4 regions of the Klebsiella quasivariicola genome follow, and region 1 is predicted to be linked to each of the others. Evidence: predicted binding sites of a transcription regulator. Region 1 holds the regulator's gene; each other region holds the start of a gene.

Region 1 (3,153 bases):
GGCATTGCGCAGTGCGGGTGATTTCAGCGACAGATAGTTCTTTAGCGCGGGAAACAGCGGTAAACGACGCTCTTTGTCGGCCATCAGATCCCGGGCATACAGGGGGCGCTGGGTATGCAGCACCCGGGCGATGCGGCTGAAGTGCCAGGCGCAGAAGTGGCCGACCGGGTTATCCGGATGTTGCCTGGCGATCTTTTCCAGAGCCTCGATCTGTTTATCCATTTGAAAGCGCTGCGGGAAGCGATGATAGAGCATGTCATCCGCCAGCACCCGCAGGCGGGCGGCGACGGTTTGCGCATTCCAGCGGATCACCGCTTCGGCATGGCTGCGTTCCACCAGCTTTTGCACCTCTTCCGGCTGATGCAGGCTAACCGAAATATGCTCCTGCAGATCCAGCCCCATCTGGAACGCCCGCAGCAGGCGCTTGTGGTCGTTACGCTGGTTGGCGGCCAACATATGCATCTGCTGATAGCACTGGGTGATCAAATCGACCACCTTCTGCTGACGGGTGAGCAGCGGCGGCAGGGAGGTCGTCGGATCGGTATGCTGGGTCAACAGACTGTATTTGGCTTCACAATAGTCGGCCAGCTCCCGGTAAAGCAGGCTGAGCGACTCCCGCAGCGGCTGTTCGCGCCACAGCCAAAACCAGAACCAGTTAAACACGCCGTACCACAGCGTACCGAAGGCGTAGATTAGCAGCGGCTCCCAGATGGGCATATTGCCCGCCAGGCTCAGGGTAAAGATGGCGGCGATCAGCGATGCGGGCAGCAGACGCGCATGCAGCGAACTGATTTCCGCAGTGACGCCAAGCAAAAGCGCCAGACCGCTAAGGATAAGCGGCAGGGGAATCGCCTGGGCGAGCAGCAACTGTACCACCAGGCTGCATCCGGCAAACAGGCAGCCGCCGATAATCAGGCGTTTGAAAAAGCGCTTATGCGGGGTATCAAGACCGGCAATATTGCAGCAGGCGGGGACTAAGGAAAACAGCAGTCCCTGCTGGAGATGGCCGAGCAGAAGACCGATGGCCACAGGCAGACACAGCACCAGCGTTTGCCGCAGTGCATAGTTGACTTCCGGGTGGTAAATCAGCCTGCGCCACATGAGGGAAAAACAAAAACGGCGTACTGCAGGAGCAATACGCCGCTTAGCAACTTAACGGGTGCCGTAGACGACGATGGTTTTACCGTGGGCGGAAATCAGGTTCTGATCTTCCAGCATTTTCAAAATACGGCCAACCGTTTCACGAGAGCAGCCGACGATCTGACCAATTTCCTGACGGGTAATTTTAATTTGCATACCGTCCGGGTGGGTCATGGCATCCGGTTGCTTCGCCAGGTTCAGCAGCGTCTGGGCGATACGGCCCGTCACGTCGAGGAAGGCGAGGTTGCCCACTTTCTCAGACGTGACCTGCAGACGGCGAGCCATTTGCGAAGAGAGACGCATCAGAATGTCCGGGTTAACCTGGATCAGCTGACGGAATTTCTTATAAGAGATTTCGGCCACTTCACATGCGGTTTTCGCCCGTACCCAGGCGCTACGCTCCTGACCCTCTTCAAACAGGCCTAATTCACCGATGAAATCGCCCTGGTTGAGGTAGGAGAGGATCATCTCTTTACCTTCTTCATCCTTGATGAGTACAGCCACGGAGCCTTTAACGATGTAGTACAGCGTTTCTGCTTTCTCACCCTGGTGGATCAGCGTGCTTTTTGATGGGTACTTATGAATGTGGCAATGAGACAAGAACCATTCAAGGGTAGGGTCTGTTTGCGGTTTGCCAAGCACCATGCGCGGTTATCCTCTGTTATAAGCTATCTCCGGGCGCCGACACTACACGGCGTCCGGGCATGCAATCGTATTGTTTCCCTATACCTGGGAAGCTGGCTGATGATTTTTCGACAGCCCGTAATGTGAACTCCTCTGCATACATGCAGTACATCAATGTAATACTGTAGCATCCAGACTGTTTTAGCATAGCTTTCGCCGCATGTCTCCTGGTGTCTCGCTTCAGCATGACGCAGGTCGCCTTCCGTTGCGAGAATTGTTATGTGCGCGTAATCTGACAGGAATATTGCGATACTGGAGTTAAATTTTATGCAAGCGCGTGTGAAATGGGTAGAAGGGTTAACCTTTATCGGGGAGTCCGCATCGGGACACCAGATTCTGATGGATGGCAACTCCGGGGATAAGGCTCCCAGCCCGATGGAGATGGTGCTAATGGCGGCGGGCGGTTGCAGCGCGATCGATGTGGTCTCCATATTGCAAAAAGGTCGCCACGACGTGACCAACTGCGAAGTGAAGCTGACCTCTGAGCGCCGCGAAGAGGCGCCGCGTCTGTTCACGCATATTAATCTGCACTTTATCGTGACCGGTAAGGCGCTGAAAGATGCCGCCGTCTCCCGGGCAGTGGATCTGTCGGCAGAGAAATACTGCTCGGTGGCGCTGATGCTGGAAAAAGCGGTGAAGATCACCCACTCCTATGAAGTGATCGAGGCATAGTCTTTGCCTGCTGTTGTATCAAATCTCAACCCCGGCCTGACCGGGGTTTTTTCGGTTAGCCGATCTTACGACCTTCCATCAGGCGCTCGACCAGCGGCGTCATGATAAGCTCCATCGCCAGCCCCATTTTACCGCCCGGCACCACCAGGGTGTTCATGTGCGAGATAAACGACCCCTGCAGCATCGCCAGCAGCCACGGGAAGTCGATATTCTGCAGATTGCGGAAATGGATCACCACAAAGCTCTCGTCCAGCGAGGGGATCGCTTTGGCGGCAAACGGGTTGGAGGTATCCACCGTCGGCACGCGCTGAAAGTTGATATGGGTACGGGAAAATTGCGGCGTAATGAAGTTGATGTAGTCTTCCATCGAGCGGACGACCGAGTCCATCACCGCCTCGCGGGAGTGGCCGCGCTCGCTGGTGTCGCGAATTAGCTTTTGGATCCACTCGAGGTTAACGATAGGCACCACGCCGACCAGCAGGTCGACCTGGCTGGCCACATCATGTTGCGGTGTGACAACCCCGCCGTGCAGCCCCTCATAGAACAGCACATCCGTCGGCTCTGGCAGCGGCTGCCAGGGAGTGAAGGTCCCCGGCACCTGATTCCACGGTACGGCTTCGTCATAGGTGTGCAGGTATTTCCGCGACTGGCCTTTTC
Region 2 (3,153 bases), 1.3 Mb from region 1:
GATCGCGTTACAGCAGCGCGCGATCGATTTTGACCACGATTTTGCGCAACGCTGCGCCTTGTTCGAGGCAGGCCATCGGGCGGTGTAATTCACCGGGGAAGAGGATCGCCAGCTCTTCCGGGTGGAGATGAATCAGCGTTTCGCTGTCGATAGCCTGGCAGAAACCGATATCCTGCGCCGTGTTGAAGGGGCCATCTTCAACGACCGGCAGCCCTTTATTCCCGGCACCGATGATCTCTTCGCCTTTCAGCACAATGTGAATATCGAGATATTGACGATGATATTCCGGACGTTGCTCGCCCAGCGGCCGGGTATGGCCTTCGACGACGGTAAAAAACACATTATCACTCTCGACGGTATATTTCCCCGGCGGCAGCGCGTGCGGTTGTTGCTGTAACACGGCCTGCAGCGCCTGGCGAATCACCGGCGGATAGAGCTCATTTTCGGCGGCGGCGGTTAAGGTATCGATAATCATGCCGGGATCCTCTGCGGTTGTTGCGGATGAAGTAACGTTAATGAGTGGGCGACAATACTGGCGACGTCGGGGGTAATATCGACGGCCAGAACATCGCTTTCACTGGCGTCTGGCGTCTCCAGGGCGGCGAACTGGCTACGCAGTAGCGCCTCTGGCATAAAGTGGCCTTTACGCTGGCGCATACGCTGCAAAATGCAGTCATAATCCCCGGTCAACCACAGGAAGCGTAGCTTCGCGTTCCCCTCACGCAGGCGGTCGCGATAGCGCTTTTTCAATGCGGAACAGACCAATACACCAGACTCGTTTTTCTGCTCAAGGCTGAAAATAACGTCGGCGATACGCGTCAGCCACGGTTGACGATCCTCATCATTCAGCGGCTGGCTGGTGGCCATTTTGACGATATTGCTGCGTGGATGAAGGTCGTCGCCGTCGATAAATTTCGCCCCCAGCGCGTGGGCCAATGCCTGACCGACGGTGGATTTGCCGGTCCCGGAGACGCCCATCAAAATAATGCATTGTCCTGCCATCATGCGCTCCCTCACTCAGACCGCGACCAGCATGCCGCCATCAACAAACAGCAGATGGCCGTTGACGAAATTCGACGCGTTTGACGATAAAAAGACGGCAGCGCCGACCAGCTCCTGCGGATCGCCCCAGCGGGCGGCAGGGGTGCGTTTGCATAACCAGTCGGTAAACGCCTTATCCTCAACCAGCGTCCGGGTCATCGCCGTATTAAAGTAGCCCGGGGCAATGCCGTTGACCTGAATGTTGTGCCGCGCCAGCTCAACGCACATCCCGCGGGTTAGCATCTTCACCGCGCCTTTGGCGGCGGCGTAGGGGGTGATGGTGTCGCGCCCCAGCTCGCTCTGCATGGAGCAGATATTGATGATTTTTCCCTGCTGGCGGTCAACCATGCGCTTCGCGACGGCCTGAGAGACGAGAAATACCGCCGTCTGGTTAACTGAAATCACGTCATTCCATTCCTGCACCGGGAATTCGGTAAACGGGTGGCGGCGCTGGATCCCGGCGTTATTGAATAACACGTCAATCGGGCCAAGATGCGCTTCGATATTGGCAATGGCTTCTTCAACGGCCTCGGCATCGGTCACGTTAAATACCGCAGCATGGGCGGTGGCGCCTTCGTCGCGGAGCTTCATCACCGCATCGTCCGCTCGCGGGGCAGAAAGGTCATTAATAATGATTTCTGCGCCATATTGCGCCAGACCCTGGGCCATGACAAAACCGATCCCCTGTCCTGCGCCCGTAATTAAAATGCGTTTACCTTGTAAGCTGAAAAGATCGTTCATCTCGATATCCTGATTAGCGGCTGAAGAAAACCTGTGCCCTATCTCACGGATTTTTACCGGGGGAAACTGTGATGAAGATCACTCGAAACCGTGTTACAAAAAGGGGTTACCTTAAACGTGACGCTGCCGGTAAATCTCGCTGACTCAACGGGTTAACGGCTACGGACTGGCATTCTCTTTTGCCACCCCGACAGGCATAATGGCCTGAAGCAGTCAGGTATTTGGCGGACACACAGATGAAAGCACAACGCATTACTCTCCATGATATTGCCGAGCTGGCTGGCGTAACCAAGATGACCGTTAGCCGCTATTTGCGCACCCCGGAAAAGGTGAAACCGGAGACGGCGGAGCGCATTGCCAGCGTGATAGCGGAGATCGGCTATCAGCCCGACCCGGATAATCCGGCGATGACCAGCGTCGCCGTGCCGCGGATTGGCGTACTCATTCCCTCCTTTCATAATCAAATTTTTGCCGATCTGCTGGCCGGCATCGAATCTGTCGCCGCCGGGCATGGCTACCAGACGCTGGTGGTGAATTACGACTACGATCGCCAGCGTGAAGAGGAGCAGATTGCCGCCGTGCTGGCGTTTAACGTGAAAGGACTGCTGCTGACCGAGTCGGTGCACTCCCTGCGGGCGGACAAGTATCTGAATGCCGCGAAGATCCCGATCGCCGAAGTGATGGGGCTGGCGGAGAATCCAGGACGCATTAACGTCGGATTCGATAACTTCCAGGCCGGCTTCGATATGACCACCATGCTGCTGGCCAGCGGTAAACGACGGATCATCTACTTCGGCTCGATGTCCGACGTCCGCGACGAGCAGCGTTATCTGGGCTACTGTCGGGCGATGGAGAATGCCGGGCTGGCGGTGGGGCGCATTGCGCCGAATAAAGTCTCGTCGGTTTCCATTGGCACCGGCATGATGACCCTGGCGCGGCAAATGTACGCCGATATGGACGGTATCCTGTGCACTAATGACGACCTGGCGGTGGGCGTGTTACAGGAGTGCCTGGCATCCGGTATCAGCGTGCCCCAGGAGCTGGCTATCGCGGGCTTTCATGGCCTGGAGATCGGCCAGATCGTCTCTCCCCGGCTGGCCAGCGTCCTGACGCCGCGCTTCGAGATGGGTAAGGTGGCGACAGAGATTTTAATAAAGAAAATCAAAGGACTGCCCACTATTGAAAAGGTGGATCTCCACTACCGCCTGTCGATGGGCGAAACGATTTAACGGCCACCAGCTAGCGCCTGTCGTGTGTTAGCGAAAGGTTAATGCGCGCGCGGTCCATCGCCTGTCTGGTCGCCGTTTTGTCTTCACGATCACGCGTCCGGTAACATGCATTTTTAACACGATTCAGCGTGATACAGATCGC
Region 3 (3,153 bases), 1.7 Mb from region 1:
CATCCCGAGTCCGGCTTTATCGGCATTACGAATTTCCTCAAGCACGCTTTGCAATAGCAGGCCATCCTGCTGCTGCTCCTCCGCCAGCAGCGTGAGAAACCGCCAGGTGCTGTCATCGCTTTGCGCTTTGGCTTCCTGGGCGAGACCGCTCAACATAGTGCTGCGCTGACGGTAATCGAGCAGGGTCTGGGTAAACAGGTCTTCCAGCGAGCTACACTCTGGATTACAGGCGTGGTCGGGATTGACGATAGGCCAGCTGCCGGCTTTTTTCAGATAGTCAAACACGCGCATGGTGAGCGTAATGCTGCATTGCGCGCGGGTGCGCAGAAACGTCGCGGCGCCGTCGAAGCGATGCCGGGCGCACCACTCGCTTAAGTTCAGATAAACGTTAGAGGCGTGGAACTCAAGATTCATTTGGGTGTTTAGCTTTTGTGCCATTCCTGGAACTGCCATAAAAATATCCTTATTAACCGGGAAGGGTTACTGATGCGCATCACCTCAGTGGATGGAAACAGCCAAGTAAAAGGGTGACGCACTGCACTGTTGCAGAATAATAAAACTCTACACATTCCATATGTGTCGGGTAATATTTCCGCTTACCGACCAGTTAAGAATACTCGCTGAAATGAATTAAGAAAACTCTCAATATGGGTAATTTACGTTTTGTTACACCATTATTCATAAATGACAGCGAGCTTGAGCTGTGCGGCGCCGACTGGGGCGTGTAGTGCTGATTAGGTTATAAGTTATCGCTATTTGACTACGAAATTAATCGTAGAAGAAAAAGAAATAAGTTATTTCATAAGCAATGTTTCAGGTTGATGATGATTATTTTTATTTTTTGTTGCAGGCTTTTTTATAAGAGGGATAGCCTTTTATTCGGAATAAATTACGTTAAAGATCCGTTTTTTCGCGATATTAAACGGGCCTCAGTACGATTCCGGCATCAGACCGTTGATCATGATGCCCGGCAGGCGGGAAACGGCCCTTTCAAACGCATTATCCTCATCGTTATAACAGCGATTTAACTCCCTGTTAAAACCTCTCTGACATCGCAAGGATAAGTCTGCTGATGGTATAGATAATCCTGCTATATCCAGGTTAAATTGTATGACAATTATGTCTTTTTTTATGTCATTTTTTGCTAAATGTATGTACGCAATTACTGTAATTCCGCGATGTGATGATGCTCTCGTATGGAGAATTAATTTCCGGGTATTACTACTCTAACAACGGCAGTAGGGAATGCGATTTTTCTAATGCCTTGTTTTGATGCCGATAAAATTGTTAATTCCGATTTTTCCCTACATGAAAGCGAATTAAAGCTGGAGTTTACCATGCACAAATTTACTAAAGCGCTGGCGGCCATTGGTCTCGCTGCGGTTATGTCACAATCAGCTATGGCGGAAAATCTTAAACTGGGTTTTCTGGTGAAACAACCAGAAGAGCCATGGTTCCAGACTGAGTGGAAATTTGCTGATAAAGCAGGAAAAGATTTAGGCTTTGACGTTATTAAAATTGCGGTCCCGGATGGGGAGAAAACCCTCAACGCGATTGACAGCCTGGCGGCCAGCGGCGCGAAGGGCTTTGTTATCTGTACCCCCGATCCGAAGCTCGGCTCGGCGATTGTCGCTAAAGCGCGTGGCTATGATATGAAGGTCATTACCGTCGATGATCAGTTCGTCAACGCCAAAGGCAAACCGATGGAGAGTGTGCCGCTGGTGATGATGGCGGCCAGCGAAATCGGCGCCCGCCAGGGGCAGGAACTGTATAAAGAGATGCAAAAACGCGGCTGGGATGTCAAAGACACCGCCGTGATGGCCATCACCGCTGATGAGCTGGACACCGCCCGCCGTCGCACCACCGGTTCTATTGATGCCCTCAAGGCGGCTGGCTTCCCGGAAGCGCAAATCTACCGCGTACCAACCAAATCTAACGATATCCCCGGGGCGTTCGACGCCGGTAACTCGATGCTGGTTCAGCATCCGCAGGTTAAGCACTGGCTGATCGTCGGGATGAACGACAACACCGTCCTCGGCGGCGTGCGTGCCACCGAAGGCCAGGGGTTTAAAGCGCCGGATGTCATTGGTATCGGCATCAACGGCGTAGATGCCGTGAACGAACTGTCGAAAGCGCAACCGACCGGCTTCTATGGCTCCCTGCTGCCAAGTCCGGATATTCATGGCTATAAAACCAGCGAAATGCTTTACAACTGGGTCACCAAGGGCGTTGAACCGCCGAAGTTCACAGCGGTGACCGACGTGGTACTGATCACCCGCGATAACTTCAAAGAAGAGCTGGCGAAAAAAGGGTTGTAACAGCCCGGTTGAACTGGCCCCTGCCGTAGCGGTGGGGGCTGAGTGCAGAAGAGTGGAGTCGTTATGCAACAGTCTACCCCTTATCTCTCATTTCGCGGCATCACCATGACATTCCCCGGCGTGAAGGCGTTGTCCGATATCAGTTTTGACTGTTATCCCGGACAGGTCCACGCCCTGATGGGTGAAAATGGCGCAGGCAAATCGACGCTGCTGAAAATTCTCAGTGGCAACTACATCCCGACCGCAGGCCATTTGCAGATCGGCGGCCAGCAGATGGCGTTCTCCAATACCATGGAGGCGCTGAACGCCGGCGTGGCGATTATCTACCAGGAGCTGCATCTGATCCCGGAGATGACCGTCGCCGAAAATATCTATCTTGGCCAACTGCCGCACAGAGGCGGCATCGTCAATCGCTCGCTGCTCAACTATGAGGCTCGTCTGCAGCTGGAACATCTGGGGCTGGATATCGACCCCGAAACGCCGCTGAAGTATCTCTCTATTGGCCAGTGGCAGATGGTGGAGATTGCCAAAGCGCTGGCGCGTAACGCCAAGATCATTGCTTTCGATGAACCGACCAGTTCGCTCTCCGCCCGGGAGATCGACAACCTGTTTCGCGTTATCCGCGAGCTGCGGGAAGAGGGCCGGGTCATCATTTATGTTTCACACCGGATGGAAGAAATTTTTGCGCTCAGCGATGCCATCACCGTCTTTAAGGATGGCCGCTATGTCTGCACCTTTGACGATATGGCGAGCGTCAGCCACGACGCGCTGGTCCAGGCGATGGTGGGACGCAACCTGGGCGATATATATGGCTGGAAGTCACGACCGTACGGCG
Region 4 (3,153 bases), 110 kb from region 1:
CTCCTCACGTTCTTTCATCTCGATCTTCAACTGCTCAAGGGTGGTCTCACGCTCGGCTTCCGCCTTTTCACGTTCACCAATCTCCTGATTTAACTGTGCGATATTGTCTTTCAACTGCACGTTCAGCTTCAGATCGCGCTCGCGCATCTCCTCCAGCTTCTCCACCAGCCGTGAGAGACGCTGACGGGACTCTTCAAGCTGTTCCACCACCACCGAGAGAAAATAGACCGCCCATGGGGTAATCAGCAGGCCAAAGAAGATAGAGCGGATAACGTCGATGCTTTCCACCTGGCCATGCAGAACCATGGTAACCGCCATCTGCACCACGATAGCCAACACGACCAGCGCAAGAGCCAACAGCATCGAAAAGCGGACCAGACCCAGCTTCATCATCAGGTCGACATAATACTGCGCCAGCATACGAATTTGCTTCATAGGGGATTCCTTCACGACAACTTCGCACAATAATACTCAATTCTGAGCAATGCGCTGTAAGTTGTGCAAAAAATGCGGGAAGGACACGGTGCGACGGCTGGCCGCAGAGGCGAACCAGCCGCAAAAAAAGAGGGGGATCAGGAGAGGGATTAACGCTTGCTTAATGCCTCCCAGAGTCCTTTCAGGTAGGTCACGCCGAGGGCGCGATCGTATAAGCCATAGCCCGGCCGTCCGGTCTCACCCCAGATAAAACGGCCATGATCCGGGCGAATATAGCCGTCGAACCCATTGTCATACAGCGCTTGCATCACTTTATACATATCCAGAGAACCGTATTCTGACGGATGGGCGCACTCGTAAAAATCTTTATCCCGTATCAGCTTAATATTACGGACGTGGGCAAAATGAATTCGCTTGCGCCGGGTAAATTCGGCCAGGATAGCGTACACGTCGTTATCCGGATCTTCGGCGATCGAGCCGGTGCAGAGCGTAATGCCGTTGGCGGGCGAATCGACGGCCCGGCAGAGCCAGTCCAGATCGTCGCGGTTTTTTACCACCCGCGGCAAGCCAAAAATCGAGTACGGCGGATCGTCCGGGTGGATCGCCATTTTCACCCCGACCTCTTCGCAAACCGGGATCACCGCCCGCAGAAAATAGACCAGGTTCTCCCGCAGCTTTTCGTCATCTACCGCGCTATATTTGGCAAACAAGGTCTGCACCTCCGCCAGCCTTTCCGGCTCCCAGCCCGGCAACGCGAAGCCGTTTGAGTTTTCCAGCACCTCCTTCACCACGTCTTCCAGCCGCTTATCGATATCTTTCTTCTCGAAAGCCATCGTCAATGAGCCATCCGGTAGAACGTAGTTCATATCCGTCTTCATCCAGTCGAAAACCGGCATGAAGTTATAACAGATGACCTTGACGCCAAAGCGGGCAAGATTGCGGATGGTCTGCTGGTAATTGGCAATATAGCGGTCACGGGAAGGAAGGCCGATTTTGATGTCATCATGAATGTTAACGCTCTCTATCACCTCCATTTTCAGGCCTGCGGCATGGGCCTGACCGACCAGACGTTCAATTTTATCCACCGGCCATACCTCACCCACAGCGACGTCATAGAGCGCACCGACCACCCCCTCGACACCGGGCACCTGGCGAATATGTTCTAATGAAACCTTATCTTCCTCTGGCCCAAACCAGCGCATTGTCATCTGCATCGTTATCACCTGCGTTAAAATTTGCGTTTATACCCTACTACCATACCAGTAATCATAATCGAATGCGCCTTAACTGTCGTGATAGCGATCACATTCCTGCTGACCGGCTTATCTAACTGGCAATACGTGACATATTCATAATTTTTTTCAATTTATTTCAATAGATTAATCATGCTATGGCTTTTTCGGACGAGCTTTCTCAAATGTGATCCAGGCCTGATTATGATCTATTGCATACTTGTATGGTAATAAAAGCAGCGAAATTCGTTCAGAAAACAGACAATGGAAGGAATCAAAATGAGAAGCGTCGTCGTCAAAGAGCCAGGCCAACTGAACATTGAATCACGTCCGGTTCCGGTTCCGGCAGCCCATGAAGTACGGGTGAAAATTGCTTTTGCCGGGATCTGTGGTTCCGATGTACACATCTATCACGGCCACAACCCTTTCGCGAAGTATCCCCGCGTCATCGGCCATGAATTCTTTGGCATTATCGACGCCGTGGGCGAGCAGGTTTCCCCGACGCGTATCGGCGAGCGTGTCGCAGTAGACCCCGTTGTCAGTTGCGGCCATTGTTATCCTTGCTCGGTAGGCAGGCCGAATGTCTGTACCCAGCTCCAGGTCATTGGGGTTCACCGCGACGGAGGATTTAGCGACTACGCCTGCGTGCCGGCGAAAAATGCCTGGCACATCCCCGAGGCTATCACCGATCGTCAGGCAACGATGGTTGAGCCTTTTACCATCGCGGCAAATATTACCGCCCAGCTGCAACCCACGGCGCAGGATATTGCCCTGGTTTACGGCGCTGGCCCTATGGGTCTGACGATCATCCAGGCGCTGAAGGGGGTGTATGGCGTTAAGCAGGTCATCGTCGTGGATCGCATTGCCGAACGTCTGCAGATGGCTCGGGAAAACGGCGCCGATCTGACGCTCGATAACACCGACCAGCCGCTCGCTGAACAGCTGGCGCAGCGGCAGCTGGCTCCGACGCTGGTCATTGATGCCGCTTGTCACCCGGCGATCCTCCAGGAGGCCATTCTTCTCGCCTCCCCCGCCGCCCGCATCGGTATACTCGGCTTCTCCGGCGAAGCCTCTACTCTCACCCAGCAAAGTATCACCAGTAAAGAAATTTCCATTTTCTCTTCCCGCCTGAACAGCGGACGCTTTCCGCTGGTAATTGACTGGATGGAGAAAGGGCTTATCCATCCTGATGCATTAATCACCCATTGTATGCCGCTGGAACAGGTGAAAGAGGCCATGGAGATATTTGCCAACGATCGTAAAACCTGTTGCAAGGTGCTGCTGCAGCTAGGCTAAACCCTCATCATTTTAAATAACGGCCAACGGATACCTTTTTATCCGTTGCGCCTGAAATAAATAATATACTGAGCATGGTGTTATCATGGGAAAAAATATTCGCTGGATTATCGTCCTGTTATTATTTTTAGTATATATGATAAATTATCTGGACCGGGTGGCATTATCCATTACGGTACCGATGATTGAA

Evidence for each region. Region 1 encodes CRP, which controls carbon source genes, mostly activating them, when cyclic AMP is high. Its sites were predicted from a motif close to ATGTGANNNNNNTCACAT; they were not measured.
Region 2: idnO (gluconate 5-dehydrogenase) is a predicted target of CRP. The motif match lies at 1,849-1,866, and genes of this name have one in related genera.
Region 3: B8P98_RS10350 (arabinose ABC transporter substrate-binding protein) is a predicted target of CRP. The motif match lies at 1,179-1,196, and genes of this name have one in related genera.
Region 4: uxuA (mannonate dehydratase) is a predicted target of CRP. The motif match lies at 1,853-1,870, and genes of this name have one in related genera.

Annotation. Positions count from the first base shown of each region.
Region 1 covers NZ_CP022823.1:406,518-409,670, forward strand. Annotated here, with positions in the region: gene B8P98_RS01925 (YccS/YhfK family putative transporter) at 1-1,101, opposite strand, end outside; gene crp (cAMP-activated global transcriptional regulator CRP) at 1,153-1,785, opposite strand; gene B8P98_RS01940 (OsmC family protein) at 2,092-2,496, shown strand; gene B8P98_RS01945 (phosphoribulokinase) at 2,552-3,153, opposite strand, start outside.
Region 2 covers NZ_CP022823.1:4,676,731-4,679,883, reverse strand. Annotated here, with positions in the region: gene B8P98_RS23585 (YhcH/YjgK/YiaL family protein) at 8-475, opposite strand; gene B8P98_RS23580 (gluconokinase) at 472-1,002, opposite strand; gene idnO (gluconate 5-dehydrogenase) at 1,018-1,782, opposite strand; gene B8P98_RS23570 (LacI family DNA-binding transcriptional regulator) at 2,019-3,011, shown strand.
Region 3 covers NZ_CP022823.1:2,066,226-2,069,378, forward strand. Annotated here, with positions in the region: gene B8P98_RS10345 (non-heme ferritin-like protein) at 1-453, opposite strand, end outside; gene B8P98_RS10350 (arabinose ABC transporter substrate-binding protein) at 1,338-2,318, shown strand; gene araG (L-arabinose ABC transporter ATP-binding protein AraG) at 2,382-3,153, shown strand, end outside.
Region 4 covers NZ_CP022823.1:517,619-520,771, reverse strand. Annotated here, with positions in the region: gene arcB (aerobic respiration two-component sensor histidine kinase ArcB) at 1-435, opposite strand, end outside; gene uxuA (mannonate dehydratase) at 585-1,649, opposite strand; gene B8P98_RS02595 (Zn-dependent oxidoreductase) at 1,947-2,963, shown strand; gene B8P98_RS02590 (MFS transporter) at 3,049-3,153, shown strand, end outside.